DNA from 3 places in the Lysinibacillus sp. NPDC056220 genome. Region 1 is predicted to be linked to each of the others. Evidence: riboswitches for the same ligand, from Rfam matches in the RefSeq annotation. Region 1 holds a riboswitch; each other region holds the start of a gene.
The links. Region 1 has a riboswitch for cobalamin ahead of ACOZBY_RS11715 (ABC transporter substrate-binding protein). Riboswitches for the same ligand answer to the same signal wherever they lie in the genome.
Positions count from the first base shown of each region.

Region 2: another riboswitch for cobalamin. It lies ahead of mmgD (citrate synthase); the one in region 1 lies ahead of ACOZBY_RS11715 (ABC transporter substrate-binding protein).
Region 3: another riboswitch for cobalamin. It lies ahead of ACOZBY_RS00775 (glutaredoxin family protein); the one in region 1 lies ahead of ACOZBY_RS11715 (ABC transporter substrate-binding protein).

Region 1 is NZ_JBMOXD010000003.1:327,296-337,393, reverse strand. Features, by position in the region: gene ACOZBY_RS11720 (GTP-binding protein) at 1-1,777, opposite strand, end outside; cobalamin riboswitch at 1,952-2,139, shown strand; gene ACOZBY_RS11715 (ABC transporter substrate-binding protein) at 2,304-3,299, shown strand; gene ACOZBY_RS11710 (precorrin-3B methylase) at 3,352-4,029, shown strand; gene ACOZBY_RS11705 (S9 family peptidase) at 4,101-6,089, shown strand; gene ACOZBY_RS11700 (class I SAM-dependent rRNA methyltransferase) at 6,176-7,372, opposite strand; gene ACOZBY_RS11695 (alpha/beta hydrolase) at 7,435-8,352, opposite strand; gene ACOZBY_RS11690 (dihydrofolate reductase) at 8,514-8,990, shown strand; gene ACOZBY_RS11685 (HIT family protein) at 9,050-9,544, shown strand; partial or broken gene ACOZBY_RS11680 (transposase) at 9,801-10,098, shown strand, end outside.
Region 2 is NZ_JBMOXD010000003.1:85,048-95,145, reverse strand. Features, by position in the region: gene ACOZBY_RS10540 (acyl-CoA dehydrogenase family protein) at 1-280, opposite strand, end outside; gene prpB (methylisocitrate lyase) at 290-1,204, opposite strand; gene ACOZBY_RS10530 (bifunctional 2-methylcitrate dehydratase/aconitate hydratase) at 1,247-2,680, opposite strand; gene mmgD (citrate synthase) at 2,779-3,900, opposite strand; cobalamin riboswitch at 4,090-4,284, opposite strand; gene ACOZBY_RS10520 (NUDIX hydrolase) at 4,516-5,001, shown strand; gene ACOZBY_RS10515 (ABC transporter ATP-binding protein) at 5,049-5,867, opposite strand; gene ACOZBY_RS10510 (ABC transporter ATP-binding protein) at 5,870-6,643, opposite strand; gene ACOZBY_RS10505 (ABC transporter permease subunit) at 6,654-7,457, opposite strand; gene nikB (nickel ABC transporter permease) at 7,459-8,412, opposite strand; gene nikA (nickel ABC transporter substrate-binding protein) at 8,484-10,098, opposite strand, start outside.
Region 3 is NZ_JBMOXD010000001.1:154,287-164,384, reverse strand. Features, by position in the region: gene ACOZBY_RS00785 (chitobiase/beta-hexosaminidase C-terminal domain-containing protein) at 1-2,107, shown strand, start outside; gene ACOZBY_RS00780 (NAD(P)/FAD-dependent oxidoreductase) at 2,574-3,479, shown strand; cobalamin riboswitch at 4,005-4,182, shown strand; gene ACOZBY_RS00775 (glutaredoxin family protein) at 4,300-4,524, shown strand; gene nrdI (class Ib ribonucleoside-diphosphate reductase assembly flavoprotein NrdI) at 4,521-4,880, shown strand; gene nrdE (class 1b ribonucleoside-diphosphate reductase subunit alpha) at 4,877-6,970, shown strand; gene nrdF (class 1b ribonucleoside-diphosphate reductase subunit beta) at 6,958-7,926, shown strand; gene dut (dUTP diphosphatase) at 7,938-8,375, shown strand; gene ACOZBY_RS00750 (hypothetical protein) at 8,535-8,801, shown strand; gene ACOZBY_RS00745 (indolepyruvate ferredoxin oxidoreductase subunit alpha) at 8,954-9,190, opposite strand; gene ACOZBY_RS00740 (YwhD family protein) at 9,190-9,705, opposite strand.

The DNA.
Region 1 (10,098 bases):
CAAATTGGAGGGTAAGTGAGCCTTTCCCATTGGTATAGGCAGCAAAGATTGTGCTATAGCTCATAAAGGTTGCTACAGGTGCACGTCCTGTCAAAACAACGTCAGTTTCGGTGAGGTCTGGGTCGTCGAATGTGCCGGCAGCCTGTTGAATGTCAGTCATCATACGGCCAATAAAATCATTGGAAGCTTTCATTTTAAAGCGATAATATGGCTCAAGCAGGATGTTCTGTGCTTGTTCTAGTCCTTGACGTAGTGCTCGGAAAGTAGCTTCTCGGAAATCACCACCAGAGGTATGCTCATTGTGACCACGCCCCGTTAATAGCGTAAAATGAATATCTGTGACGGCGTAGCCTGTGAGTAAGCCGTGATGATCACGCTCAAACAAGTGCTTCTCAACGAGACGCTGGTTGCCCACTGATAAATCATCGGCATGACAGGCATTACTAAAGGTAATTCCTGCTCCGCGTTCATTAGGCTCCATTAATAAATGAACCTCTGCATAATGCTTGAGTGGCTCAAAATGACCGTAGCCTGTAACGGTTGTCCCAATTGTCTCCATATATAATATTTGCGGCTCTCCAAAAGAAATGTGTAATGCAAAACGTTTCAATAACACGTCAATCAGGACTTCTAACTGAATGACACCCATTATGTGCACATGGATTTCCTGAAATTTTTCCTGCCACACGACACGCAATGACGGCTCCTCGGCCTCTAGTAAACGGAAAATCCTTAATACTTCTTTTATATGTTGCTCACCCTCATATTGAACTTTTGCCTGTAATGTAGGGACAAGCTCATAGGGCAGTGATAGCAATTTACTGCCAATTCGATCCCCAATATTTGCCTGACTGAGCCCTTTAACAGCGAAGATTTCACCAGCCTCAACTTGCTGAACAGTTTCAAATCGACTGCCGTTATATAGGCGAATTTCTGTTACTTTTTCTGTGATATCTCCAAATGTAAATTCATCCCGAATATGTAACTTGCCTGTAAGGGCCTTGATGAACGTTAAACGTTGATGTCCATCATGGCGTATTTTAAAGACCTCTCCTTGAAAAGGTGCTTCTGGCTCGAAGTGAGTACCCGTTAGGAATGGAAGTTGAGCAATAAATTCCTCAATGCCTTCATCCTTCAACGCAGAACCTATAAAACAAGGAAAGGCATCCTCATTTTTAATCATCGTTTGTAGTCTAGTCATGCATTGGCGATGTTCCAATGTTTCATTCAAAAAGTTATCTAGCAGTTCTTCATCACGCTCTGCCAGCCATTCCATAATCGTGCTTGAAACATAGTTTTCCTGCAGTGGTTCATCTATGAGGATTACATGTTCTGAGAAATCCTTATGCAGCTGAGTCATAACAGCTCTCACATCTGCTCCGTCACGATCTATTTTATTAATAAAAAAGAGTGTAGGGACATGATAGTTCCGTAAAAGCTGCCATACAGTTTCTGTATGACCCTGTATACCCTCTACAGCACTAATAATAATGATGGCATAATCCATGACCCGAATGGCACGCTCCATCTCAGGGGAGAAATCGACATGCCCTGGTGTATCGATCAGCGTATATGTATCGTCGCCGATAGTCATGCGACCTTGCTCGGCAAATATTGTAATGCCACGTTTACGCTCAAGCTCATGATTATCTAAATAGGCATCCTGATGATCGACACGACCCCGCGCTTGAATACTATTTGTATGATAAAGCATTTGCTCAGAAAAGGTTGTTTTTCCTGCATCAACATGAGCAAGAACCCCAATCGTCTTGTACATACTAAATCCTCGTTTCTATAGGTGGCTATGTTCTCATTGTATCAGAATACTAGCCAAATAATTCTTGTAAAATGATTCGTCTTTTTGTCGAAATAGTGCTAATATAATGATGATTGCAGATTTTGCAATTTACTCTGATTGCGAATTAACTCATGAACTGCTAGTCTATCAATAGAATGAATAGAACATATTGGTGCAAATGGCATTTGTCATTTTGCTTAAAAGGGAAATCGGTGTAATTCCGATGCTGTCCCGCAACTGTAAATGGGGAGTCTATACAGGATGCCACTGTAGTTTAACTATGGGAAGGTGTATAGATGATGAACCTAAGCCAGGATACCTGCCAGTATGTGTATGCTAACTAAGAACCACGAGGATGGGGATAGTGATAAAGGTAACTATACCGTTTTTTCACTATGCTACTCTCTTGGCGACAAGAGGGTTTTTTTATGCCCTTCCAATGATCCTGGTAGCAAAGAAGTCTCTGATTTCTTTCTATATTTATGACAACAAAGGAGAAAAGGACATGAAAAAATGGAGAAGTATATGGCTGGTCATGCTCATCGCGCTCATCGCAGTTTTAGGAGCGTGTGGTACAAAGGACAAGCCTGATTCAGCAACGCAAACTGAAAAAGTTGAACCGTCTGAGGCGACAACGACTGAGGTAATCATTAAAAATAATGGAACTACCCAAACCTATAAGGAAGCACCTACAAAGGCAATCAGCTTAAATCAGCATGTGACAGAAATTATGCTTGCATTAGGGCTAGAGGATTCCATGGTAGGGACTGCTTATTTAGATGACGAAATCTACGAGCCGCTTCAAGCAGCCTACGATAAAGTTCCTGTTCTTTCAGATCAATACCCAACGAAGGAGCAAGTCATTGATGCCGGGGCAGATTTCTTGTATGCAGGCTGGAAAAGTGGCTTTGGTGAAAAAGGTGTAGGAACACCAGAGGAGCTTGAGGAATTAGGAATTCATACGTATTTACATACAGCTTCTAATATGACAAAGCCAACATTAGAGGATATTTTCACTGATATTCGTCATATTGCAGAAATATTCCGCGTGGAAGATCGCGGCGAAGCATTCATTGAACAAATGACAAAAGATGTCGAAGAAGTTCAAGCTAAATTACCAAAAGATAGAGAAAATTTACGTGTGCTAGTCTTTGACAGTGGTGAAAAAGATGTATTCACAGCTGGCCAAAACTTTATGAATGAGCTGGTGACAATCGCTGGCGGTCAAAATATCTTTGGAGATGTGGAGTCAGGGTGGACAACCGTGTCGAAGGAAGATGCAGTAGATCGCAATCCAGCGGTGGTCGTCATAATTGATTATGGTGAAACAACGGCTGAACAAAAGATAAATTTCTTAAAAAAAGATCCAGCCTTGAAGGAAATGGAAGCAGTCAAAAATGATCGCTTTGTCATCCTTCCACTTTCAGCGGCATCTGAAGGGGTCCGTGCAGCAGAGGCCATTCAAATTTTAGCTAAGGGCTTCTACCCAGAAAACTTTTAAAAATTTCGAGCTAGCAAAGTGCTAGCTCCTTTTTCTTAAGGAGCGATAACTATTGAACGCATTTCGTCAAAACATACCAGATAAAACATTTGAGACCCTTAATCAGCAAGGTGGATTTTCGCGATTAGCAGTAAGCCCTGGCATTATCAATAAGCATTACACACCAGCCCAATTTCAAAAAATAGCAGAAATTGTAGGAGAGAAGGGAGCCATTAAATACTCGGCTTCCTATAGCATATTATTATCGATTCCCTCTAGTGAATTAACTGAAGCTACCCGTGCCTTACAGGAGGCTGGACTGTTTGTTGCATCGTCAGGGCCTCATATTGTTATGAAAGCATGTGATTTTTGTGACGGTGAAAAAATGGAAGCAGTTCCTCAAACAGAACAGCTCTATCAGGCGTTGGATGGTATAACCGTGCCTGCAAGAATGCGAGTCAATGTGAATGGCTGTGCATCCGCCTGTTATAATCCCACATATGATGACATCGGTTTGGTCTATCAGCATGAGAGCTTTGATGTTTATCTAGGAGCCATTCCTATGGGGACGAAAGCACAGGCGGGTACTCTCTTTGCAAAGAGAGTAGGGATCGACCATATTGAAGATTTTTTGCTACAAATCATTCGTCTTTATCAGGACCAAGCTCTTTCCAATGAACCTTTTTATAAGTTTTATCGCAGAACAAAATCGAATGCTGATTGGGAACTAGTAAAAAAATCGATCGAGTAGCAGGAATAATACTTAGGGTGTCGAAATATTGTAGTAGAGCATAGAAAATGACAATACAAAGGAGCAAGAACATGACATCTAAACAAGGGATTCAACCAGAGGATCTTTATCGCTTGAAATCAGTGGCAGATCCACAGCTCTCACCTGATGGGACTGAGGTAGTTTATGTAGAGACACGTATTGATGAGAAGAAAAAAGACTATATATCTAATCTGTTTTATATAAATTTAAAAGACAAACGTCCTCAGCAATGGACATATGGTGACTATCGAACAAGCTCTCCTGTGTGGTCGCCAGATGGCAGTCAAATTGCTTTTTCTTCTACAAGATCAGGCAAGCCGCAAATTTTTGTGCTTTCGAAAACAGGTGGGGAGGCAAAACAAGTAACGTATTGTAAAAACGGTGCGTCAACGCCTGTCTGGTCTCCATGTGGAGAGAAAATTGCCTTTTCCGTTATGCTCGGTAAAGATGAAACTATTCTAGATAAAGCTGAAGATGACAAGAAAGAAGAAAAAGAACTAAAGCCGCTAGAAATCGATAAGATGAAACATAAATCAGATGCTGGTGGATTTACGGATATGGACCAGCATACCCACATCGCTATTGTCGATTTAAAATCTGGTGACTTAGAGCAAATGACAGAAGGGAACAAGCATTGCCATCTGAGTACATGGTCGCCCGATGGCAACTATCTTACGTACTTAGCAGATCAAGCAGAGGATTTAGATTTTTCATTTAATGCGGATATTTACTTATTAGATATAGAAACAAAAAAGAGTCGCAAGGTAACCGAGGGAATTGGCTCTTATTACCAAACATCATGGTCTCCTAATAGCCGCTTCCTTTCCTTCGTTGGGGGAAAACGTGAGTTTGAAAATGCCACACAAGCGAAGCTATGGATTTATGATATGGAACAAAATCTGCTCAACTGTGCCACAAGTGAATTTGATGCCCCTGTCGGTGACTATGTCATCGGTGATTTCCTGCAAGGGGTAGCAGCTCCACCTGTGCAATGGATGAATGATAATCATAGTTTCTACTTCCAAGTAACAGATCACGGCAATGCGGCAATTTATTTTGGTAATGTGGATGGAGAGATTTATCCAGCTATTCACGATGATCAATATGTTTATGGATTTTCATTAGATGCTCAAAATGACCAAGCAGTTGTCGCAATAAGTACGACAACAAATCCGGGCGATTTATATTACGTCAACTTAAAGACGGGTGAAAAAGAACGGTTGACAACCGTCAATGAAGAAGTTTTAAAGACGAGAGAGATAGCTGTTCCTGAGAGTATTGAGTTTGAAGGAGCTGAGGGCTGGAAGGTCAATGGCTGGATCATGAAGCCAGTGGGCTATGAAAAAGGGAAGAAATATCCTCTTATTCTTGAAATCCATGGTGGTCCACATGCGATGTACGGCAACACTTATTTCAATGAATTCCAAATCCTAGCTGCTCAAGGCTTTGCGGTGCTGTATACAAATCCGCGCGGAAGTCATGGCTACGGACAAACGTTTGTGGATGCAGTACGTGGTGATTATGGTGGCAATGACTATCAAGACCTAATGGCTGCAGTGGACTATGCTTTAGAGCACTATGATTTCATTGATCAGGATCGACTAGGTGTAACAGGTGGGAGCTATGGTGGCTTTATGACCAACTGGATTGTTGGGCATACGAACCGCTTTAAGGCAGCAGTTACACAACGCTCAATTTCAAACTGGATTAGCTTTGCAGGTGTGAGTGATATCGGCTATTACTTTACAGACTGGCAAATACAAGCGGGGCTCGATAATATGGAGAAGCTATGGCATCATTCTCCATTGAAGTATGTAGACAATGTTGAAACACCGTTGCTCATTTTACACGGTGAAAAAGATTATCGTTGTCCGATTGAACAGGCGGAGCAATTATTTATCGCCTTGAAATATCGTAAGAAAGAAACAAAATTCGTCCGCTTCCCTGAATCGAATCATGAACTGTCAAGAAGCGGAAAACCAACATTAAGAATTCATCGTCTGGAATATATACGAGATTGGTTTGTGGAAAAACTTTAACAAAGAGGTGGCTTAGGAAGTGAACATACTTCTTAAGCCTTTTTTATCGAAAAAAAGAATCACAGCAAAGTGTGATTCTAGATCAGTTAGTCGATTTTTTGAATAAAAACGACCTTCAAATAATTAAATTCAGGATATTCACGAGGCACACGGAAATCCTTTGGTAAACCGTATTCCTCTACAATTTTATAGCGTGTACGAGTCTCTTTAAATGCTTGGTCGATAAATCCTTTAAACTTTTTCATACCGAAGCTTGCATTATTTGTAGAAGCCACAATAATACCATTTTTGGCTGTAATCGCAATTGTATCCTTCAGTAATTTTGGATAGTCCTTCGCCGTTGAGAACGTCATTTGCTTTGTACGAGCAAAGCTAGGTGGATCTAAGACAACAAGGTCAAATTTTAATGCGTGACGCTGTGCATATTTAAAATAATGAAAAACGTCCATTACTTTTATATCCTGGGCTTCATAATCAATTTGATTGACGCTAAACTGCTCAATTGTTTTGGCTAAACTGCGCTTCGCAACATCAACACTTGTTGTTTTAATAGCTCCTCCAAGCGCGGCTGCTACTGAAAATGCCCCTGTGTAGGAGAAGGTATTAAGCATATTGGCTGTGTTTGCATAGCGCTCACGAATAGCTAATCGTACTTCCCGTTGATCAAGAAAAATCCCTGTCATCGCACCATCATTTAAATGTACTGCATAGGTCATCCCATTTTCCTTGACCAAAATTGGAAATTCGCCAGGAGTCCCCATAACAAAATCATCCTGTTCCATATATTGGCCTTTACCATCAAATCGTTTTTTCTCATAAATAGCTTGGTAGTTGATGGTTTCAGCAAGCGCCTCATAAACGACTTCTTTCAATGAGTAAATACCCTCGCTATACCAACTCACCATATAGTAGCCATTAAAGAAATCGATCGTTAGGCCACCAATGCCATCACCCTCACCATTGAAAACACGGAAGGCTGTTGTATGTTCATTCTGGAAAAATGCTTCTCGGAGTTGTATGGCTTTTTTGAACTTTTTAATGAAAAAAGCTTTATCGATGATTTCATTGATATCAGTCGTCAAGACCCAGCCAATCCCTTTATTTTGAATACCGAAGTAACCTGTACCAATAAAACGATTATGGTGATCCATCAGCTTAAGTAGTGTCCCTTGCTCGGAAGGGAGTTGTCGTGCATCCACCGCATCTTTTGAAATTAATGGGTAGCCTTTTTTTAATTGATCAGCAAAAGGCTGCTTTATTTGTAGGGCAATTGTTTGTGTCATGTTGTCATCCTTTAAAAAACGTTTTGCTCTATTATCGCACTGTTTGGACGGGATAGCCAAACTTATTTCAGGAATTCAGCAATTTTTGCCACTGTTTCGATGGTCGCCTCTTCAAAATAATGCATCTTGCTAAAATAGCTATGAATCAAACCAGACATGGTCATATGCTCTACAGGTACTCCTGCGTCCGCCAGTTTTTGGGCATAACTTAAACCTTCGTCAAAGAGTACATCTGCCTCTGCTGCAATGAGGAGGGTTTTAGGCATATGGCTTACATCCTCAAGTTGTAGAGGAGATACAAATGGATTCGCATAGTTGGATTCCTCTGTATAGTGCTGAGAAAACCATTGCATACCTTTTTTATCGAGGCCGAAATTTTCACCATAAGCCTGATAGGAAACGGTCGTGAAATCTACATTCGTAACGGGATAAATGAGTACTTGTGCTTGCAAAGACGGACCACCCGAAGAAGCAGCTAAGTGGGTCACGACCGTTGCTAAATTTCCGCCGGCACTGTCCCCAGCAACCGTCAACTGAGCAGCATCGCCGCCAAATGCTTTGATATGGTCATGCACCCATACTAAGCTATCGTAGGCATCCTGTAATGGAGTTGGAAAAGGAAATTCTGGAGCTAAACGATAATCTACTGAAACGACAATAGCTTGTGCTTGTTCTGCTAATAGCTGACAGCCAGCATCAACTGACTCTAAATTACCATATACCCAGCCACCACCATGATAATAGACAATAACCGGTAATGGTTGGTGATGAATAGGGATATAGAGTCGTAGCGTAATTTGAGCACCATCACGCACTGTAATTGCTTGTTCTTGTATGGACGCAAGTGTTGGTTTGTGTACGGATTGCCATGGCATAACCGTCCGCATCGCACGAGCTTCCTGTGGTGTGACTTGATAGTAAGGTGTCACACCATGCTGAGCTTGAATATAATGAACAGCTTCTTTTCTTAATGTAGTCATCCTCATCATTCCTTTATCTTGACGTTTATATCTTATATTATAAACTATTCATATAATTTTACTAGGATTTAATTGTAGAAAAAGAAAAATCTTTTATAAAAGAGGTGAAATGATTGAATTGTGTTTATAATAAAAGGGAAGAAAGTATTTGGAGGGACAGTATGATTTCTTTAATTGTGGCACATGATGACAACCATGTAATTGGGTATAATAACGGAATGCCTTGGCATTTACCTGGAGATTTGCAGTATTTTAAAAACAAAACAATGGGCAAGCCAATGATTATGGGCCGAAAAACGTTTGAATCCATTGGTCGTCCACTACCAGGACGTCGTAATATTGTTATTACACGAGATGAAAATTATCGTGCAGAAGGCATTGAAATTGTGACAAGCCTAGAAGAAGCAATAACAATGGCAGGGGATGTACAGGAAATTATGATTATTGGCGGCGAGCAAATTTTCCGTTTATCGATGGAAATAGCAGATCGCTTATATATTACGAAAATCAATCATTCTTTTCAGGGCGATACCTTTTTCCCAAGCTATGAGCAGGATTTTGTAGAGGTTGCTGCTGAACAGCCTGAAACAGCTTCAGAAGGCTATACATTCCAATATCAAATTTTTGAACGTAAATAACATGGAGAGACGCACGGTTTTGCTAGACCGTGCTACTTCTATATTTAGGGGAGATATTGATGCGCAACATAGTATTATCGAGTGGAGAAAATGTTTATGTTGATTGCTTGAGCTGTGCAATCATAAGTGGACAAATCGAGCCCAATGGGGGTGTTCTAATTGAAACGGATTATTTTCACGCCCATCAGGATATAGCTTATCCAATAAAGGGATTAGTTATAGTAGCCTCAAAGCGTCATATTCATTGCTTGGATGAATTAAATAATGACGAAAAACTGGATTACATCCATCTCTTAACAAAAATAAGACAAGCTCAAAGGGAAGTATTGGGCATAGCATACGTTTATTATTTTTACAACGAAGATACGACTCATCATTTCCACATTTGGATGGTGCCTCGCTATGAATGGATGAATGCATTCGGGCGATCCGTTGAATCCTTGAGGCCCGTGTTACTTCATGCCAGGAAAAATATGAATAATGAGGAGCATGAAAAAGAAGTAAGGGAAGCGATTAAGCTTTTAAGAGATTCCATAAAAAATCGCTCCTTGTGAAGAAGGGCACTGAAAAAGTCCATATCTTTTTTTCATTTGGCACTGTGACTCTACTGTTGTTTTCCGAAGCATTCCGCTCGCTTTCCGCGGGCGAGCGCCGAGTCTCCTCCTACGCTTCGCTTCGTGCGGGGTCTCGTCTGTCTCGCTTTCCCGCAGGAGTCGAGCGATGCTTCTGCAAACAACGCAATGTATCATACTATTATTTTAGTCACACTTTCCTTTATCATAAAAGAATGAATATGTAGGTGGAGCCCCAATGATTTCAAATCAGGAAACCCTTAATTTAAGTCCATACATGGCAATCTATGATATTGTTGTGCAAAAAGATAACATGCTTCGCCAGGTCAATGAACTTGTTGAATTTTCATTTTTTTTAGAAGAGCTAAAAACAAAATATTGTTTAGATAATGGACGTAATACCATTCCTCCAATACGCATGTTTAAGTACTTATTATTAAAAGCGATTAATGATGTATCAGACGTCGACCTAGTAGAGCGCTCAAAGTATGATATGTCATTCAACTATTACTTGGATATGGCAACAGAAGATCCAG
Region 2 (10,098 bases), 240 kb from region 1:
CAGAAATTTTTTTATTGAGCTCAAGTCCTCCATAAGCTTCGGGTATTTCAATGGCCAGTAATCCAAGATCACCTGCTTTTTGGAACAATTGTCGGGTGATCTCATATTGTTGCTGTTCAATGGATGAGATATTCGGTGAGACATCCTGTTTAATGAAGAGCTCAGCAGTTTTTGCAATGAGCTCTTCTTCATCGTGGAAATCCTCAGGTGTAAAGATCGTCATGTTGTTTTTTAGTCGATCCATATAAGCCCTCCTTGAAAGAAAGTGGAGAAAAGCCATTTACCTCTCCTACTTTATTTCCTCCTTCGGTAAGATGGTTTTTGCTAATTCACTATCTAAATCCTCGAATTTATAATAGGAAATCGTTTCATACAATTCGCTTCTTGTTTGCATATCCTCAATTGCTTCTTGTTGTGTTCCAGTATTTTTTATTAATTCAAATACGCGCTCGTATGCTTTTGCTGCAACTCTCATAGATGTAACGGGATAAATGACCATCGAGTAACCCATTTTTTCAAATTCCTTAGCGGTATAATAAGGAGTTTGACCGAATTCAGTCATATTGGCTAATAAGGGGGCATCTAACTCATTGGCAAATTGTTTAAACTCTTTTTCAGTTTGTAATGCCTCTGGAAAAATAACATCTGCACCAGCAGTAACATATGCTTTGGCTCTTAGTATAGCCTGCTCTAAGCCTTCAACAGACCTTGCATCCGTGCGAGCAACAATCATTAATGTAGGGGCTATTTGTTTAATCATTTTTATTTTTTGAATCATTTCCTCCTTTGGAACAAGAGTTTTGCCATTTAAATGTCCACACTTTTTAGGAAGATTTTGGTCCTCTAGCTGTACGGCAGCAACCCCTGCCTCTAGCATTTCACGAGCAGTACGGGCAACATTTAATACGCCACCAAAGCCCGTATCAATGTCCACTAGCATCGGTAAATTTGTAGCCCGAATAATATCACTAGCACGCTGGGCTATCTCATTTGAATAAATCATCCCTAAGTCTGGTAAACCTCTACTCGCTGTATAAGCGGCACCAGAAAGATATAATGCCTCAAAGCCAACTTTTTTAGCCATCAAACCAGCCATTGCATCATGTACCCCTGGTATTTGCAAAATAGCTGAACGAGCGATATGAGCTTTAAATTGTTCAGCTAATTGTTTTTGTGTCTTTGCTTCTTGGACAATCCATGTCATTTTTAAATACCTCCTCTTTATTGCGTTCGGAATCCATCTAAATTAAATAAATAGATTAACAAATTCATGAACAGCAATTTGTTCAAGCAGCTCTTTATTTACACAAACATCGTTTATTTTATTGAGTTGTTTTTGAGCATAATGCGTACGAAGGTTTTGCTGGAATTTATCAATAATCTGAGGGAATGCTTCCTCACGGCGGAAACGATGTCCTAAAGGATATTCACACTCAATTAGCTCAGTTGATGTACCATCTTTGTAATAAACTTGAACAGCGTTCGCAATGGATCGTTTATCAGGGTCTAAATAGTCGATTGTATATTGGCCTTTTTCCACAACAACCATTTTATTACGCAAGTCATCGATTCGTGGATCTGCCGCCACCTCATCTTCATAGTGATTTGCGGTAATGTCACCATAAATAAGACCAATCGCTGTAATATATTGAAGGCAGTGATCTCGATCTGCAGGATTGTGAAGAGGCCCTTCTTTATCGATAATTCGCATGGCTGATTCATGTGTTGTAATTTCTATGCGGTCAATATCAGCTAGGCGATTTTTTACTTCAGCATGCAAATGAACGGCACATTCTGCAGCCGTTTGAGCATGAAACTCTGCAGGATATGAAACTTTAAAGAGGACATTTTCCATAACATAAGATGCAAGTGGTCTCGCAAGCTTTAATTCTTGCTTATGAAAGAGCACATCTTGGAATCCCCAGCCTGGTGCAGATAATGCAGTTGCATAGCCCATTTCCCCTTTCACAGCCATCATTGCTAGTTGTACGGCCCTGCTTGTAGCATCGCCAGCAGCCCATGATTTTCTTGATCCCGTATTAGGAGCATGTCGATAGGTTCTTAAACTTGAATTATCAATCCAAGCATTTGATAAAGCATTGACAATCTCTTGATGAGTGCCCCCTAAAGCCTTTGTAACAACAGCTGTTGTCGCTATTTTGACAAATAAAACGTGATCTAAGCCAACACGATTTAAGCTATTTTCGAGTGCAAGTATTCCTTGTATTTCATGGGCTTGAATCATCATTTCTAAAACATCTTTCATTTGGAGAGGCTCTTGCCCTTCTGCAACACGTACACGACTCAAATAATCAGCTACAGCTAAAATACCACCAAGATTATCAGAAGGATGCCCCCATTCTGCCGCCAACCATGTATCGTTATAATCCAACCAACGGATCATACAACCGATATTAAAGGCACCTTTAACTGGATCAAGGACATAGGATGTTCCTGGAATACGAGTACCATTTGGAACGACTGTACCTGGTACTACAGGACCTAGAAGTTTTGTACATTCAGGATATTGTAAAGCTAAAATGCCACAACCTAACGTATCCAATAAAACATATCGAGCCGTTTCGTAAGCTTCTTCGCTCGTAATCTTTGTGTTTAATACGTAATCCGCAATATCAATAAGAAGCTGGTCTGTCATCGTTTTTTCATTCGTTTTAATCATCTATAACTTCCTTTCAAGGTATGCATTTGATATACTAGTATGCTGATGGGCATTGGTCAGAATGTCCATCAGCTCTATGGCGAGTTGTTAAAACTTGATTATACCGACAATTCTTCAAGGTTATGACGCTCGCCTATATAATGAACACGAGGTCTAAATAATCGATTATTGTCATGTTGTTCGATCACATGTGCACATAAACCGATCGTTCGAGAGCCAAAGAAAATAGGCGTATATAATTCAATTGGTAAGCCCAGCATGTAGTACACGGGCGCAGCATAATAATCTAAATTTGGATACAAGCCTTTTTCCTCCACCATCACTTTTTCACCGGCTTCGCACATGTGATATAAGCAGTCATCCCCTTGCTCCAAGCATAATTTATACAAAGCTTCTTTCATGATCTGCGCTCTTGGGTCCATTTTTTTCATATAGACACGATGGCCAAAGCCCATTATTTTATCTTTATTTTTGAGCTTGTTTTTCAGCATCGCTTCAAAGCCCTCCACAGTCTTAGCTTCAAGCAGCATATACATGACTGCCTCGTTCGCCCCACCATGCAAATTTCCTTTCAATGATGCGACAGCACCAGTTAGAGCACCATACAGATCGGATTGTGTGGAGGCAATAACACGAGCAGCAAAGGTCGAATTCGGCATTTCATGTTCACTATATAAAACAAGTGATTGGTCAAAAATTCCCTCTTCTAATGGTGTTGGTTTTCTTCCAGTAATCATGTAATAAAAATTAGCACTATAAGAAAGCTGACTATCCGGTTCTACAACATCTTGACCATTTAATACACGGTAGCTATTCGCAACGATGTTGGGCATTCCACCTAAAAGTCGATATGCTCGTGTTACATTCATTACAGTCGAACGATCATGGATGTGCTGATCATACCCTGCTAACGCTGAAATTCCAGTTCGAAGGCCGTCCATCGCATGTGTCCCATTTGGTAATAAGTTGAAAATTTGAACAAGCTCTTGTGGAACGTGATAGTTTTCTTTCAATTTATCCTGTACGTCAGCTTGTTGCTCAGTAGTTGGTAGGTTTCCGTGCAATAATAAATGGACAATATCTAAATAGGCGTATCGCTGAGATAGTTCAATCAAATCATAGCCACCTATAACAATTTGACTGCCTACTACGTCTAAGAAAGACAGTTTTGTTTCCGCAGCAATAACTCCATCAAGACCTGGTGAATACGTTAACTCCATAGATTACAACCCCTTTGTTTAATCATTCTTGTAAGCGTTACCATTCAAACTCGAAAGAACAACAAAAAAACAACTTCTATCCTTTAGAAGTTGTTAATCTACAAAAGTATGACAGAACAAAAAACAGTGAACTTACATCCATTCACAATCATCATACAGTAGCTAACACCTCCCTATCCTCGTAGGTCAATTGATGCTTATTTAGTGGCAGGTCTCCTGACTTATCATCAACATTCCTATAACACCTTCCCGTTTTGAAGAACAAAACAGTGGTCTCGTTATGGAACTCCTACATACAGTTGCGGGACAGTGTTGGACTCACACCAACTTCCCTTTTAATCAAATGGAATCAAACCCATTTGAACCACCAAAATTTAGCATATTCAATTTGTCTTTTCACCTTAACATAGAGGTTTCCAAACAATCAATATAGGTAAAATTCAGAAAAGACTGATTATAAAAAGCTATTTTTCATTTTTGACGAACTATTCTGCATATTTAAGCATTATTTCGCTCAAAAAAAGATTGTTAATCAATCCCAATGGAGCTATATTTATGAAGTCTGCTTTAAAAAAGCGATTTGTTTTGCATTACGATGAAACGAGGAGTGACGGGATGGGCTATATAACTGAATTAAGAAAGCTTATCGGTAATAGACCAATTATAAGCGTTGGTTCGACAGTTCTTGTTGTTAATGATGATAAGAAAATACTCTTTCAACATCGTTCAGATACGTTGGATTGGGGATTACCTGGCGGTTCAATGGAAATAAACGAAACATTAGAGCAGGTTGCTGCTCGTGAACTTTATGAGGAAACTGGTCTCGTGGCTAAAGAGTTTGAGTTTATCGGTGTTTTTTCAGGACCTGATTATTACTACTGTTATCCGAATGGCGATGAAATCTATACAGTCATTCACCTTTATAGAGCTAAACATGTAAGGGGTGTATTGGAAATGAAGGATGGTGAGAGCTTAAGCCTCACTTATTTCAGTAAGGAAGAACTTCCGAGTAATATGGAACAGAGGACGGTCGCTCTCTTAAACAACCTAGAGGGCAAAATATGGGGGTTCGAAAGCTCCTTTACGAAGCTTTCCAAATAACAATGTAAGAATTTTAATAAGGACTTTCTTCGCAAAGACATTTCAGATCATTCCAAACTAGTATTCTTGTGAATTCTTTCGCGAGGGTGACTGGGCAAAATCGCGTTGTATAGCTCAAGTGATGCGGAATGCTTAAATGGTTCACCTTTCATGATTTCCTCTACTAGCTGACCATTTTGCATGACGAGGATGCGATCTGAAATAAAGCGTGTAGCCTGTAAGTCATGAGAAATGAAAATGTATGCAAGTTGCAAATCCTTTTGTAGTGTCTGTAGTAATTGAATGATTTGTTTTCGCAAAATCATATCTAAACTACTAATGGCTTCATCTAAAACAATTAATTTTGGATGTAAGGCAAGCGCTCTTGCAATGTTCACACGCTGTTGTTGTCCCCCACTAAGCTGGGAAGGATACTTTTCGGCAATAGATTTTTCTAACTCTACATGATTAAGTAATTCCTTTACCTTATAGTGTCTCTCAGCTGAGCTATAATGCTCGAAATTTAGGTACGGTTCCTCTAAAATTTGAAAAATAGTGTGCTTTGGATTTAATGAATGATAGCTATTTTGGAAGACTGCTTGTAAATCTCTCCGTATCATTTTTTTCTGTTGGCTAGTGGCATCATAAAGATTAACCCCTTGAAATAGAACCTCACCGGCTGTTGGCCTTTCCATTCCTAATATAATTCGGCCCAATGTACTTTTTCCTGAGCCACTTTGTCCAACAATGCCTAAGCATTCCCCCTCCTGAAGTGAAAATGATACTTTCTGTAATACAGGAGCATCCTGTCTTCGCTTGAATATGAACGGTCTATGTGCATAGTTCTTCTCAATATTTCTCACTTCTAGTAGCTTCAATTTTTTCACCTCTAAAACATCATTCGGGATTGTAATAGTTTCTTTGTATAAGGATGCTGTGGTGCATCAAAAAAATCATAGACATTCGCTTGTTCAATTAGTTCCCCCTTATACATCACGGCTACATCATCAGCTAGTTCAGCAATAACGCCTAAATCATGCGTCACAAGAAGTATGGCTGCCTGTGTTTCCAGGCGAATCCGATCAAATAATGTCAATACCTGTTTTTGGTTGACTGTATCAAGAGCTGTCGTTGGCTCATCAGCTATGTATACCGAGGCTTGAATTGCGAGTGACAAAGCAATCATTACACGCTGTAGCATTCCCCCACTTAATTGGAATGGATAATAGTGTAAAAGTTTCTCGGGATTAGGTAAATTAACTTTTGACATGCTTTCCATAGCAATTTGTCTAATTTCATTTTTAGTTATAACAAAATGAGCCTTTAATGATTCACGAAAATGACTTTCAATGGTTTGCACACGGTCAAAGGCAGTCGAAGGATTTTGCATAATAATAGATAGATGTCTTCCACGATAAGCTCTCATTTGAGCAGCATTTATCTTCAATAAATCTTGTTGATGGTAGAATATGTGCCCTTTGATAATCTGCGCTCTAGACGGTAAGGCTTGCATGATAGCTTGGCAAAGCATGGTTTTCCCACTACCGCTTTCGCCAATAATCCCCAAAACGCGGCCTTGATAGGCTGTCAGATGAATGGCGTTTAAAATATTTTGTTCTCCAATTTTGACCGATAAGTCTTTCACTTCTAAAACTTTTTTCATAACTTCCCCTTTACTGGTCAGGCGTCTTTAAACTACTTGCCAAAACATTACATACTAGGACAACTAGAACGATAGTAAGCCCAGGATATAGCATTAATTCGGGATGTTGGCGGATATATTGCTTCCCTTCATTTACCATCATTCCCCACTCAGGAGTGGGAGCCTGCACGCCAAGCCCTATAAAGGAAAAGCCTGCAATCTCTAAAATAACCTTTCCCATATCTAATGCAACAATCGTTACAATAGGAGGCCAAACATGAGGGAGATAGTGACGAATAATTAATTTCACACCTGTAGTACCGCTTATTCTTGCCGCTAGAATAAAATCCTTTTCATTCATGCCGATAAATAAACTTCGAATTAGTCTTGAATAATAAATAAGCTGTGTCAAAATAAGTGCGATTAACACATTTTTTAAGCTTGGCCCTAATACACCTAAAAGCCCAAATGCTAGTACAAGTGTTGGAAAAGCTAATAAAATATCGCATATCCGAATAAATAGCGCATCTATTATACCTCTTTTTAAAGAGACCCATGCGCCCAACAGGATCGCTACTACAATAGCAACTATTTGTATGACGAGCGCCGCACCTAAAGAATACCGAATCCCTAAAAGCAATCGTGAGAAGACACATCTTCCTAATTGGTCTGTTCCTAATGGATAGTCCCATGAAGGTGCTAAAAATTTCTTAGAAATATCGACTGCTAAAGGGTCATGAGGCATCATGATTGGGGCAAACAGTCCTAGTAAACCAATGATGATTAGTATAGTGAGACTCATAAATCTTCTCATATGTATACGTTCTAAGTTCACTTTACTCTCTCCTATTCTTCATCATCAGATGAGGATCCAATAAACGATGCAATACATCTGTGCCTAGATTGGCGAGCACATAGATGACAGCGATCACCAACACATAGCATTGTACAACGGGGTAATCACGATTCGTTATGGATTCTATTAAATATCTACCGAGTCCAGGCCAACTAAATACTTGCTCTACAATGACAGCCCCACCTAGCAAATTTCCGAGTGTCATCCCTAACAAAGTTGATATCGGTATGGCAGCATTCCTCCCCACGTGTCGGATGAGAATGACCGATTTTTTTAAGCCTCTAAGCTGTGCATATTTTACATAGGGCTGCTCGTATTCTTCAATGATGGCAGAGCGGATAAACTGTGAGAACAATCCGATTGTAGGTAAAGCTAATGTGAAAGCTGGTAAAACTAAATGTGCTCCTGAACCTTTTCCATTCGTCGGAAAAATCCCAAGTTTTAAACTGAATAGATAAAGTAGGATAAACCCTAACCAAAATGTTGGAATGGAAACACTTAGGACTGTAAATAATCGAATGATTTTATCGATAAAGGAATGCTTATATAATGCGCTCACAACCCCTAATGGAATACTAAAGGTTAAAATAAGGATAAATGCTACTAAAGCTAATTCGATGGTAGCGGGTAGCTTAGCAAATAGCTCATCACCAACGGGTAATTTACTAACAAAAGATGTCCCAAAGTCTAGCTGTAAAACGCCTTTTACCCATAGCAGATATTGCATGATAAAAGGCTTATCTGTCCCTAATTCTTCTCGTAAAGCTTGTATAGCCTCTGGTGTTGGGGCTATTCTTGCAAGTCGAAGAATGACCTCTGCTGGTTCTACTGGTACGAAACGAATAAACACAAAGGTCAGAATAGATACGCCTACTAATACAAATGGAAGTGTGAGAATTCTTTTTACACAAAACATCCAAGTCGATTCGTACATGTCGTCACTTCCTATTTCATCCGATGATAAAAAGAGAGTTGTCCTGGTTCGACACACTCTCTCTTTCATACTTAGTTTTCTTTATCCATTTGTGCATATGGAATGTCATACTCAGAAGCACGTGGTGCAAAATCCTTCATATATGGTTGATAAATAACTTGATTCGTTTCATACGATATTGGATAGAACAATGCTTGTTTGTGGAACATTGTTAAAATATCCGTGTATAGCTGCACGCGTTCTTCTTCATCGGTCCCGACTAATAATTGATGTATGTTAGTATCGATTTCTTGAGTATTTGGTAAGCCTAATTTTGCTTCATAAACACCACTAGCATTTGGTGTAGCTGATTCATTTGCAAAGCTATGTGGATCAGTCGGCGGTCCATTAGTTCGCCAGAAGTTAATATCAACCTGATCATCCATTAATTTTTGCAGACCGACCATCACATCGGCGCCTTCAATATTTAACTGTACGCCTATTTTCGCTAGCTCGCCCTGCATTAACTCTGCCATAGGTTTTTGAATGGCATCAGTAGCAATATAGATTAAATCTAATGTAAGGGGTTGACCATTTTTTGAACGAATTTTTTCACCCTTCTGTAGCGTCCATCCCGCTTCATCTAGCAATTTCTGTGCTTTTTCAGGATTATATATAATGGGGGCTAAATCAATATTGGCATATGGAATTGCTTCCCAAAATAGCGTGTTAGCCACTTTTTCTGTACCATGTGTAATGCTTTCTACCATTTGTTCCTTATTGATAGCATATTGCATTGCTTGTCGAACCTTTAGCTCAGCTAACGGTCCAGACTGTGTATTGAACAGTAATGCTTTTGTAGACAGTGGCTCAGATGTAGCTGTTTTATATTTGCCACTATCTCTTAAATACGTATAGTTATCTAAGCTAATAACCCCTCGCCCATAAATGACATCTAATTCTTCATTTTCAAAGGCTAACGAAATGGATTCCGAATTTGGGATGATTTTAACCTTTATTTTATCTACGAGAGGCTTTTCTCCCCAATAATGTTCATTACGGCTAAATAAAGCATATTCATCTTTTTTATAGTCGGTTAAAACCCATGGCCCTGTGCCAATAGCTGATTGAATGGAATCATTTGTCTTATCGCCGTCTGGGAAGCCATTATCCCCTAAAAAACGGAATGGTCTGACAAAGGCTAATTCGTTTAACACAGGGTAATACGGTTCGTCTAATTGCAAACGTATTGTTGATTCATCTACTTTGACGACCTCTTTTATATGGTTGACCATGCCCATCCAAGAATGCATGTCACGATTCGCTAATACCGCATCAAAATTGCGAATCACATTATCAGCATTAAAGGCAGTCCCATCCGAATAGTTAACATCCTTGCGTAAATGGAACGTATAAGCAGTTTTATCCTCTGAGATGACCCAGCTTTCTGCTAGCTTTGGCGTAATTGTCCCATCATCGTTATACGCCACTAAAGATTCATAAACCATTGCTTGAGCAGTCATCTGATTTGGTAAATATGTATGGGGGTTTAATGGGCCTACATCTAATGGCCAACCAATCGTAATCATTTTTTCATCTGTCTGTTCAGTTGATGCTGAGTTTCCTTTGTCTTTTTCCGTGCTTGTACAACCTGCAAGAAAACTGAAGGTCAAAACAAGCATGTAAGGCAGTAAATACTTCGTCCAT
Region 3 (10,098 bases), on a different contig from region 1:
AGCGATTGCAGTGAAAGAAGGTTTAACGAATAGTGCGATTGCTACATTTGTTTATGAGATGATTGATACTAACAATGCCACAATTAGCGATATTCAAGGGGCAAGCCACCTATCACCATATGTCAATTTAGCAGTAAATGATGTAGAAGGAATTGTAACATTCGTTATTAATTCAAGTAGCTTCATTATGCAAGAAGGCGATACAGCATTCGATGGCGTAAAATCGACAGCGATCAAGGTAAGTAAGTCGGCACATAATGTAGTAGTAGGGGACGTTATTAAAGTATCAGGAAATGTAACTGAAGCGGGTGGCAACTCTCGATTAAGAGATACGCAAATTTCAGCAACCAATATTACAAAAACAGGTAAAGCAGTAATTCCAGAGCCTCTTGTGATAGGAGAGGATCTATTCCCGCCAAATAAAATTATTGATAATGATGGCTTGGCAATTTTTGATCCACAAGAAGATGGCATCGATTTTTGGGAATCCATTGAGTATATGCGAGTATCGTTCCCAGAGGCGAGAGTGATTGGACCAATGTACAATAATGATTCACCAATTGTTGTACCAAGCACAACAAATAATACATTTAATGTGAATGGCGGTTTAAATATTGCAGCCGATGATTATAATCCGGAAAAAATTATGCTTGAAGGAGTAGCTGGAAAAAATTATGATTCAGGGGATCGCTTTAATGAACCGCTTATCGGATTTGTAGAAAACTTTACAGATGGCTATCGACTGAACACGAATAATGTTTTTCCTAATGTAACAAAGGCACATCTTCAACAAGAAGTGACGCATCTTCAACCAGTAGCGGACAAATTAAATGTCGCTTCTTATAATATCGAAAACTTTTCGAATAATCCTGCCAATACATCTAACGAAAAAGTAGACAGAATTGCAGCGACATTTGTAAATAATATGAAGTCACCAGATATTATTACATTAGTCGAAGTTCAAGATAACGATGGTCAAATTGATTCAGGAAATGCAGATGCATCTGAAAGCTACATGCGATTAATTCATGCGATAAAAGCTGCGGGTGGTCCTGCTTATGATTGGATTGATGTCATGCCAATTAACAATACAGTAGGCGGTGCACCAGGCGGTAATATTCGTGTTGGCTATCTATATAATCCGACAAGTGTTTCATTAGTGTCAGGTATAAAAGGGTTAGGCAACCAAGCGAATACATGGACAGCAGATGGAAGCCTTGCTTTAAATCCTGGCTTTGTTGATCCATCAAAATTTGTAGATACACGAAAACCAATTGCAGCGGAATTTGAATTCCAAGATGAACGTGTAGTTATTATCGGAGCTCACTTAAATTCTAAAGGTGGGGATGGTTCACTTTGGGGACCAACACAGCCACCAGTTTTAGAATCAGTTAAGAAACGTATTCAACTTGCTCAGGCCATCAATGATTTTATCGATGAAGGACTTGCCATAAATCCGAATTTAAATTTCATAGTGGCAGGGGACATGAATGACTTTGAGTTCACACCAGCACTTGAAACATTGAAAGGAGATGTTTTAACGAATATGATAGATAAAGCCCCAGAGCAAGATCGTTTTACGTACTTCTTCCAAGGGAACAATCAAGTGTTGGATCATATTTTAGTTTCGAATCATCTTGCGGATGTTACGGAAATTGACCTAATTCATATGAATGCGAACTTTACAGAGGCACAAGGCAGAGCATCGGATCATGACCCTGTATTAGTTCAAATTGATTTGCAAGCAGGAAAAGAAGAAATACCAACACCAATAGTACCTGAAAATGTATATAGCTTTAATCACTACAAGACTGGTAAATTAATAGTGAATCGTCCAAGCATTTCATTAACGTTAGGGGAAAATACCATTATTAAAAATGGCATTGCAGTATTTAGTCAATATGCCGAATTCCATGGCGAAGGATTTGCAAACAAAACTGTAGTGATCAGTCCTAAAAAAGGAAATGCGATTATTGACTTTAAAGGTACGAAAATTGGTTCCATTATTATTGAAGGAAAAAATGTAAAAGAAATCCGTAATTTACCTGCTGGATCGACCATAACGTATACAAAAGGGGCATCGGCAGAGGAAATTGAATTTAAGTAATGACTACTTGCAGGAACAATGTAAAGCATATGCTAATCATACTTTATTTTGATAATTAAACAGTATGGACAGTATTCATGAAGTACAGTAAAAAAATTAGCCATTCCAAACTTTTGGAGTGGCTTTTACTTTACCTCATTCATAACTAGCCTATAGTAGATTCATTTCTGTGGACAAGAATTCTTTCAACGGCAGATATTTGATGGTCCTATGTATTTTAAATATGAAAACGAAAAAATTGACGAAAAAAAACTAAATAGATATTATAGATATGTTAAGTCTTTAATAGGGCGGTAAGACCCGACAAACTAAACGTTATTTTATGCTACGTAATCTTTAATGAGGTAGTTAAACATTAAGGGTTTAATGACTCATAATTGAAAAGGTATATAACTTTTGCGGTGTCTTTTGCCTTAATTACAGATATTAAAGGTCTATAATATATTTTGATGTGGAGGAAAAAAGGATGAATAAATACGATTGTGTAATTATAGGTGGTGGCCCTGCTGGTTTAAGTGCTGCCTTAACATTGGGAAGGGCGCGCAGAAAGATTGCTATATTTGATAATGGAACTAATCGAAATCGTGTAACTCAAGAGTCGCATGGTTTTTTAACAAGAGATGGGATAAAGCCACAAGAATTTAAGAATATAGCTAGTAAAGAAATAAAATCTTACCCATCTATATCTATGTTAGATCAAACAATTATCGAGATAACTAAAGATGATAAAAGCGGTTTATTTCTTGTCAAAACTTCGGAAAATAAATCATATATGTCTGCAAAAGTATTGTTAGCTACTGGAATACAAGAGGAGTTTCCCCTCCCGCAAATCAGACAATATTATGGTAAAAGCTTGTTTAGCTGTCCTTATTGCGATGGTTGGGAGCTGAGAGACAAGCCATTGGCTATCATAGCAGAAAAAGAGGAGCATATTAAACATATGACCAAATTGGTTTTTAATTGGTCACAGGATTTAATCGTTTTTACGAATGGTCATCAACTTTCCGATAACGTTCAAAGTGAATTTGAACGTAAAAAAATTAAACTGTATACAGAATGTGTAAAAAACTTGCATGGGGAAGATAGTAACTTAATTAGTATTGAATTAGAAACAGGTGAACATATTTTAAGAAGTGGTGGATTTGTCGTACCTAATTTTTATCGTCCAAATAAATTTGCTAAACAGCTAAATTGCCAAGTTGATGAAAATGGGACAATTATTACTGATGGTACTGGACGAACAACAGCGGCTGGAATATATGTTGCAGGTGAAACGGAAAAGGGGGGTGCCTCTTCTTTAATGATCGCTGCTGCGGAAGGTTTTAAGACAGCCTCTAGTATAAATTTGGATATCACAATAGATAGGTTTTAAGTAAAAGGTTAGCTGATGAGTATAGAAAATTCATCAGCTATTTTTGTAAATAAAGGATAAAGTTAATATACCTAGTTGAGCGGACAGAGAAAGAACTTGGATATGTTATACTATGAATACAGAATAACTGGATAAAGGTACCTGTTTATTATGAATAGTTGCAAAGGGACAAGTACAACGAAAAATCTGCAAAGATAGGATAAATTGAGTATGATGAATGATATACATCTTTCTCAAAGTGGGTTGACGATTATGTAGTTTTAGTCATAATTGCATCTTTACTATTATGGAAAGATGCCTTTTTTATGAATAAAATTTCAATTGGGCCTCCGTTATTAGGTAAATAAATGATCAGCATGTAACTTCCTATTTTTTTATAGTTATATTTTTATATGATTATGTTTTATCTCTTTCGATTAAGGTTATGTCAGAAAATATGAATAGTCTCAAATTGATGAACTTTTATTTCGCGATTTACTTTTTATATAAAGGATGGTACACTTAAAACTATTGAAAAACAATATATTGTGTTCGTTTTGTATAGGTACTACTATATGTAGTTTAATAGGGAAGTTCGGTACTATTCCGACGCTGTCCCCGCAACTGTAAAGCTGACGATGATTGTAACCACTGTGCATTCGCATGGGAAGGAAATCAGAGATTGAAGCAAAGCCAGGAGACCTGCCTTTATAAAACAAATTTATCATTTCTTCGGGGATTAAGAGATGGGAACGTCAGTATTTTTAGTATGTTAACGTTTCCATGTAAGCTATCTCTTTAGAAGAGGTAGCTTTTTTATTTTATGAAAAGAGGGATTACTATGAAACTTTATACGAAAACAATCTGTCCAAAATGCCTTTGGGTAAAATCCGAATTACAACGAGCAGGACTTGAAGCAGAAATTGTTAATATTGATCACGATGAACAAGCTAAACAAACAATTATTGATGCAGGTTTTTTAAGTGTGCCTGTTTTAGAGGTGGATGAAACATTTATAGGGGATGTTCAGGAAATTGTTTCTCGTATTGAGATGATTACACTATGATCGTTTACGCTAGTCGTACAGGAAATGTCCGCAATGTAGTATCTAAACTAAGGGCAGAATCTATTGAACTCTCAGAGGAATTAAGCTTGAATAAGCCTTATCTTTTAATTACATACACAGATGGTTTAGGCGACATTCCAGCAAAAGTGCAACGTTTCTTAGATAAAAACAGAGATTTTTGTAAAGGAGTAGTTGCTAGTGGCAACAGTAACTTTGGACATCATGTATTTGGCGCAGCAGGAGAGAAAATTGCTACTACCTATCATGTACCATTAGTGAGGAAATTAGATTTGCGCGGCAATCAAACAGATTATGAAGCTATACAAACGTTTTATGAAACGAGGGTAATGGGATGAAAACTTATTTAAAGCTTAATAATGACGTACTGAATCGTTATAGTACAACGGGGCTACTAGAGTTAGAAAAGGATCGTGAGGCTACGCGCCGCTACTTTTTAGAATATGTCAACGTACGTTTACGTTACTTTATAGATATAGAGGAAAAAATCCGCTATTTAGTTGATGAAGGCTACTACGAAAAAGCTTTTATCGACATGTACGAGATGGATTTTATTAAAAAGTTGTACAAAAAAGCGTATGATTATAATTTCCGTTTCCCATCATTTATGAGTGCTAGCAAATTTTATGACAGCTACGCTATGAAAAGTCGTGATGGAGAAGAAATCTTAGAAAAATATGAGGACCGGATTGTCATTATTGCCTTGTACTTGGCACAGGGGAACACGGTACTAGCAGAACGTTCTGTAGAAGCGATGATGGAAGCCTATCAACCTGCAACGCCTACTGCATTAAATAGTGGGAAGAAAGCTCGTGGCGAATTAGTAAGTTGCTTTAAATTATCCATGGATGACTCCATGAATAGCATCGCTGAAAATATTGGTTATTGTTTAGAGCTATCACGTCTAGGTGGAGGGGTCGGGGTCAACTTAACGGATTTACGTCCTTTAGGTGATCCAATTAAAGAAATACTAAATCGTGCAAGTGGTGTGATTCCAGTGGCGAAACTATTAGAAAATTCTTTTAGTTATTCTAATCAGCTTGGTCAGCGTAATGGCTCAGGAGTTGTTTACCTAAATATTTTCCATGCAGATATAGAGAATTTTATTTCATCAAAAAAACCAAATGCTGATGATAAAATTCGCCTCGCAACACTATCAACAGGTATTATTATACCAAGTATTTTCTTCGAACTGATGAAGCGTGATAAAGATATAGTGTTATTTAGTCCATATGATATTTTTAAAGTATATGGTAAACGAATGTCGGAAATTTCAATTTCTGATATGTACTATGAACTACTAGATAATCCTAAAATCCGTAAAATTAAACGTTTGAATGCGCGTAGACTCTATACAGAGGTAAAAAAAGCTCAATTCGAATCCGGTTATCCCTTTGAAATTTTTGATGATAATGTTAATGACGTACATCCACTAAAAAATATCGGTCGCGTAAAAATGTCAAACTTATGTACTGAAATCTTGCAAGTTCAAGAAACTAGTGTTATCACAGATCAAGATCAACCTAACGAATATGGGTTAGATGTGTCGTGTAATTTAGGGTCAATTGATATCCACGCAGCGAGTAAAGTAAATGATTTTGAAGCATTAATCGATACAGCTATGCACTTATTAACAAATGTATCCCAAATGACGCACATCAAAAATGTTCCGTCGGTCGCAAAAGCCAATCAATTAATGCACTCAGTAGGTCTAGGGTGTATGAATCTCCATGGACATCTTGTTACGGAGGGAATTATGTATGGCTCGAAAGATTCTATTCATTTCATGGACCGCTTTATGGAAGCAATGAACTATTATTCTCTAAAATCATCGATGGAAATGGCTAAAGAAAAAGCAGAAACGTTCTATCGATTTGAAGATAGCGATTATGCTTCAGGTATCTATTTTGATCAATATGTAAATAAGACTGAAGAAGAGCTTTCACCTGCTGTATTAAAAGCACTCGGAAACATTCCAATCATTACTAGTAAAATGTGGGAATTATTAAAGCAAGATGTTATGCAATATGGCTTATTCCATTCATATCGTTTAGCTATAGCACCAACTGGTAGTATATCGTACATTCGTAGCTGTACGGCCTCCATCTCTCCATGTACAGAACGTGTAGAGGTTCGTGATTATGCAGATAGTCGAACAATTTATCCAATGCCACATTTAACAAATGAAAACAGTCATCTATATGTAGAGGCATATGATGTTGATCCTTATGATTTAATTGATTTATACGCAGCTTCTCAAAAACATGTTGACCAAGGTATTTCAATGACTCTTTATGTCACTGATAATTGGACAACAGAACAACTAGCTAAAGTATACATTTATGCATGGGTTAAAGGGATTAAGTCCGTTTACTATGTTCGTCAACGATTACAAAGCTTAGAGGAGTGTGTAGCATGTCAAATATAGTGTATGAGGCAGTCAACTGGAACAAAGCAACAAGTGAACTGGCCCAAATTTTTTGGGACCAGCAATGGAAGCAAATTTGGTTTCCCGAAGAAATTGCAGTGAGTAAAGATATTCAACAGTGGAAAAGTTTTGAGCATCAGGACACGTATAAAAAAGTGTTTGCAGGATTAACCTTGCTGGATACCGTTCAGACAAATATTGGGATGAATCGTGTTGCTGCTTATACAGATGATTTACAGGAAAAGGCTGTATTAACCGTTTTTGATGCATTTGAGGCAATACATGCTAAATCATATTCTTATATATTTACAACGCTTTGTACAAACGAGGAAATAGACGAGCTCTTTGAATGGGTAAAGAAAAATGAATATTTACAATATAAGGCAAATAAAATAGCGGATATTTATAATAGTATTGAAGAAGGGGACGCTGAGAGCTTATGGAAAGCGATGTTTTCATCCGTTATGCTTGAATCCTTCCTTTTCTATTCTGGCTTTTTCTACCCATTATACTTAGGTGGGCAAGGTTTTTTAAGAAACAGTGCTGAAATTATTTCCCTCATTTTGCGCGACGAATCCATTCATGGTGTTGCAGTAGGATTTTTTGCTCAAAATCTATATAAGCAATTTTCAAAAGAAAAGCAAGAAGCTTTACAATTATGGGGCTATGAATTACTGCTGGATTTATATCAGAATGAAATGAAATATACAGAGGACATTTATGCGGAGACAGGATTATCGCCTGAGGTAAAAGCCTATGTGCGTTATAATGCAAATAAAGCCTTAATGAATGTTGGTTTTGAAGCTATGTTTCCTGAAGAAGAAGTGAATCCAATCGTTATGAATGGAATTCGTAATGAGGGCTCCACATATGATTTCTTTTCACAAAAGGGGGCTACCTATGCTAAGGCAAAAGTAGCGCCAATTACAGATGACACATTTAATTTTAATCGTTAGGATGAAGAACAATGAATGTAGAAGTAAAAATCAAAAGAATGCATGAAGATGCAATGCTACCCATGCAAGCTAACCCTGGCGATGCTGGGATGGACCTCTATTCCATTGAAACTGTAGAGATACCTGCTGGTGGGACTAAATTAATTAAAACAGGAATTCAAATTGAATTACCAAAAGGAACGGAAGCACAAATTCGACCAAGAAGTGGACTAGCCTTAAAACATAGTATTACAGTGCTCAATAGCCCAGGAACAATCGATGAAGGCTATAGAGGGGAAATCGGTGTAATTTTAATTAATCATGGTCAAGATACGTTCTTCGTAGAAAAATCTATGCGAATTGCCCAGATGGTGATTCAATTTGTCCCTACTATTCAACTCTTGGAAGTTAATGAATTATCTCAAACGGTTCGTGGAACTTCGGGATTTGGAGCGAGTGGTACAAAATAAGATTAAGTTTTCAATAGGCGTTTGTAAGGATTGAGTTTGGTATGTACTGAACTCAATCCTTTTTATTTTTCCCTAGAATAATCTAATCAATTTATATTTAAACATAGGTTGTCACATTTGTGTAACGTAGGTTCAGTAGGATTTATATGAGGTGATAATATGGCAGAAGAGTTTGGCATTAACCGAATGGTTGCTGGAGCGGATCAATATATCAAGTATTTAATGGATATTTTTAATGATTATGGCTGTCATTGGGCATTTTATGCATTTCGTGAAGATACGTGGGATGGTATAGATTTTGAATTAGGTAATAAACCTGTCGGGGAGGCATATTGGAATGCGAAGGCTAATAGAGAGCTACCCTATAGACAAGCAATAGAAGTAGATAATTCTATTTGGGAGGTCTTAAAAATAGATAGCAAGTAATATGGTTTGTTCGCTAAGATCAAATAAAAAGTATATGAGTAGTACAAACCATCGTTTGTACTACTTTTTCACATGACGTTCAGAGCTCTAAATCATGACATCTATTCAATCAATATATTGCTGCTGGAATTAGATAGTAAGCTGTATATCATCTAGTTCCGAAAATAGTTACGTGCTAGTAGAGTGGAAGAATGATATTCAGCAGGCAATTCATCCTCAAAAAAAATAGCCTCTACGGGACAAACTAATTCACAAGCGCCACAATCGATACAGATATCAGGGTTAATGACATATTGTGTATCTGTATTTACAATGCAATTTACGGGACAGACATCTAAACAAACGGCTGCTTTTTCATCCCTACATAATTCTGTAATTACAAAGGCCATTATAAATCCTCCCCTAATTGATGTTTTAATTCTTCAGGCGAGTGCTTCCAATACTGTTCATTAAATTCAGATAAAAATTGGAAAAGTAGTTTTTTTGAATTGGGATCGACATGACTTAGGATAAATGTCCCTTTAAGTGCTTTATCTAAATAATTTACTTGCTCTGGCAACGATTTATAGCCAAGTTTAATGCGTCGTTCTTCCTTTGCTACCCGTACTTCACTTGCAGTACATCCCGCATAATAAGGTCCATTTTCCCCGACCTGAAGAGCTACCCAAACGATCCAATAACGATTATAATCGTCACTAGCATGAGCTAAATCTGGTGAAAAACGCACTTTTTTTTCAATAATACTTCGCCCATGTAAGGCTTCTAGGTCTATAAATACGTGTTTTTTTTCACAATCTATAATAATAGGCGTTACATTATTTAAATCAAGGGTACCTACGCCGTAACCCCCATCTCCATCGGTTGAATCATTACTTAAGATGGTAAAATGTATCTTTTCTTTCATAGAAAACACCCCCACATACTTTCTACAATATTTACATGTTCCGATTTCCAAACAATTTATAGTACAAAAAATAGCACACTTATTACGATAGCTTTAAAAAAGAATCTAATTGAACGTTTTAGTAGCAATTTTAAACTATGCGTAAGGGCTGCCTAGGATTTCTCCTTATACTTTTTAGATTAAAAAGTATAACTGAACTATACAGCTTATTATCCTTTGTTGTCTTCGGACTTACGTCTGAATTGTTATGATCTGGTAAATTAACTATATACAGTTATGGATATTTCGCTTAAAAATTTTGGAATTTCACGTAATTAAGGAACTTGAAAAATAGTCTATTAAGAGGATGATTTAGGATAAATGGAGCTCAACCATTCTCCTAGTCTGTTGAAA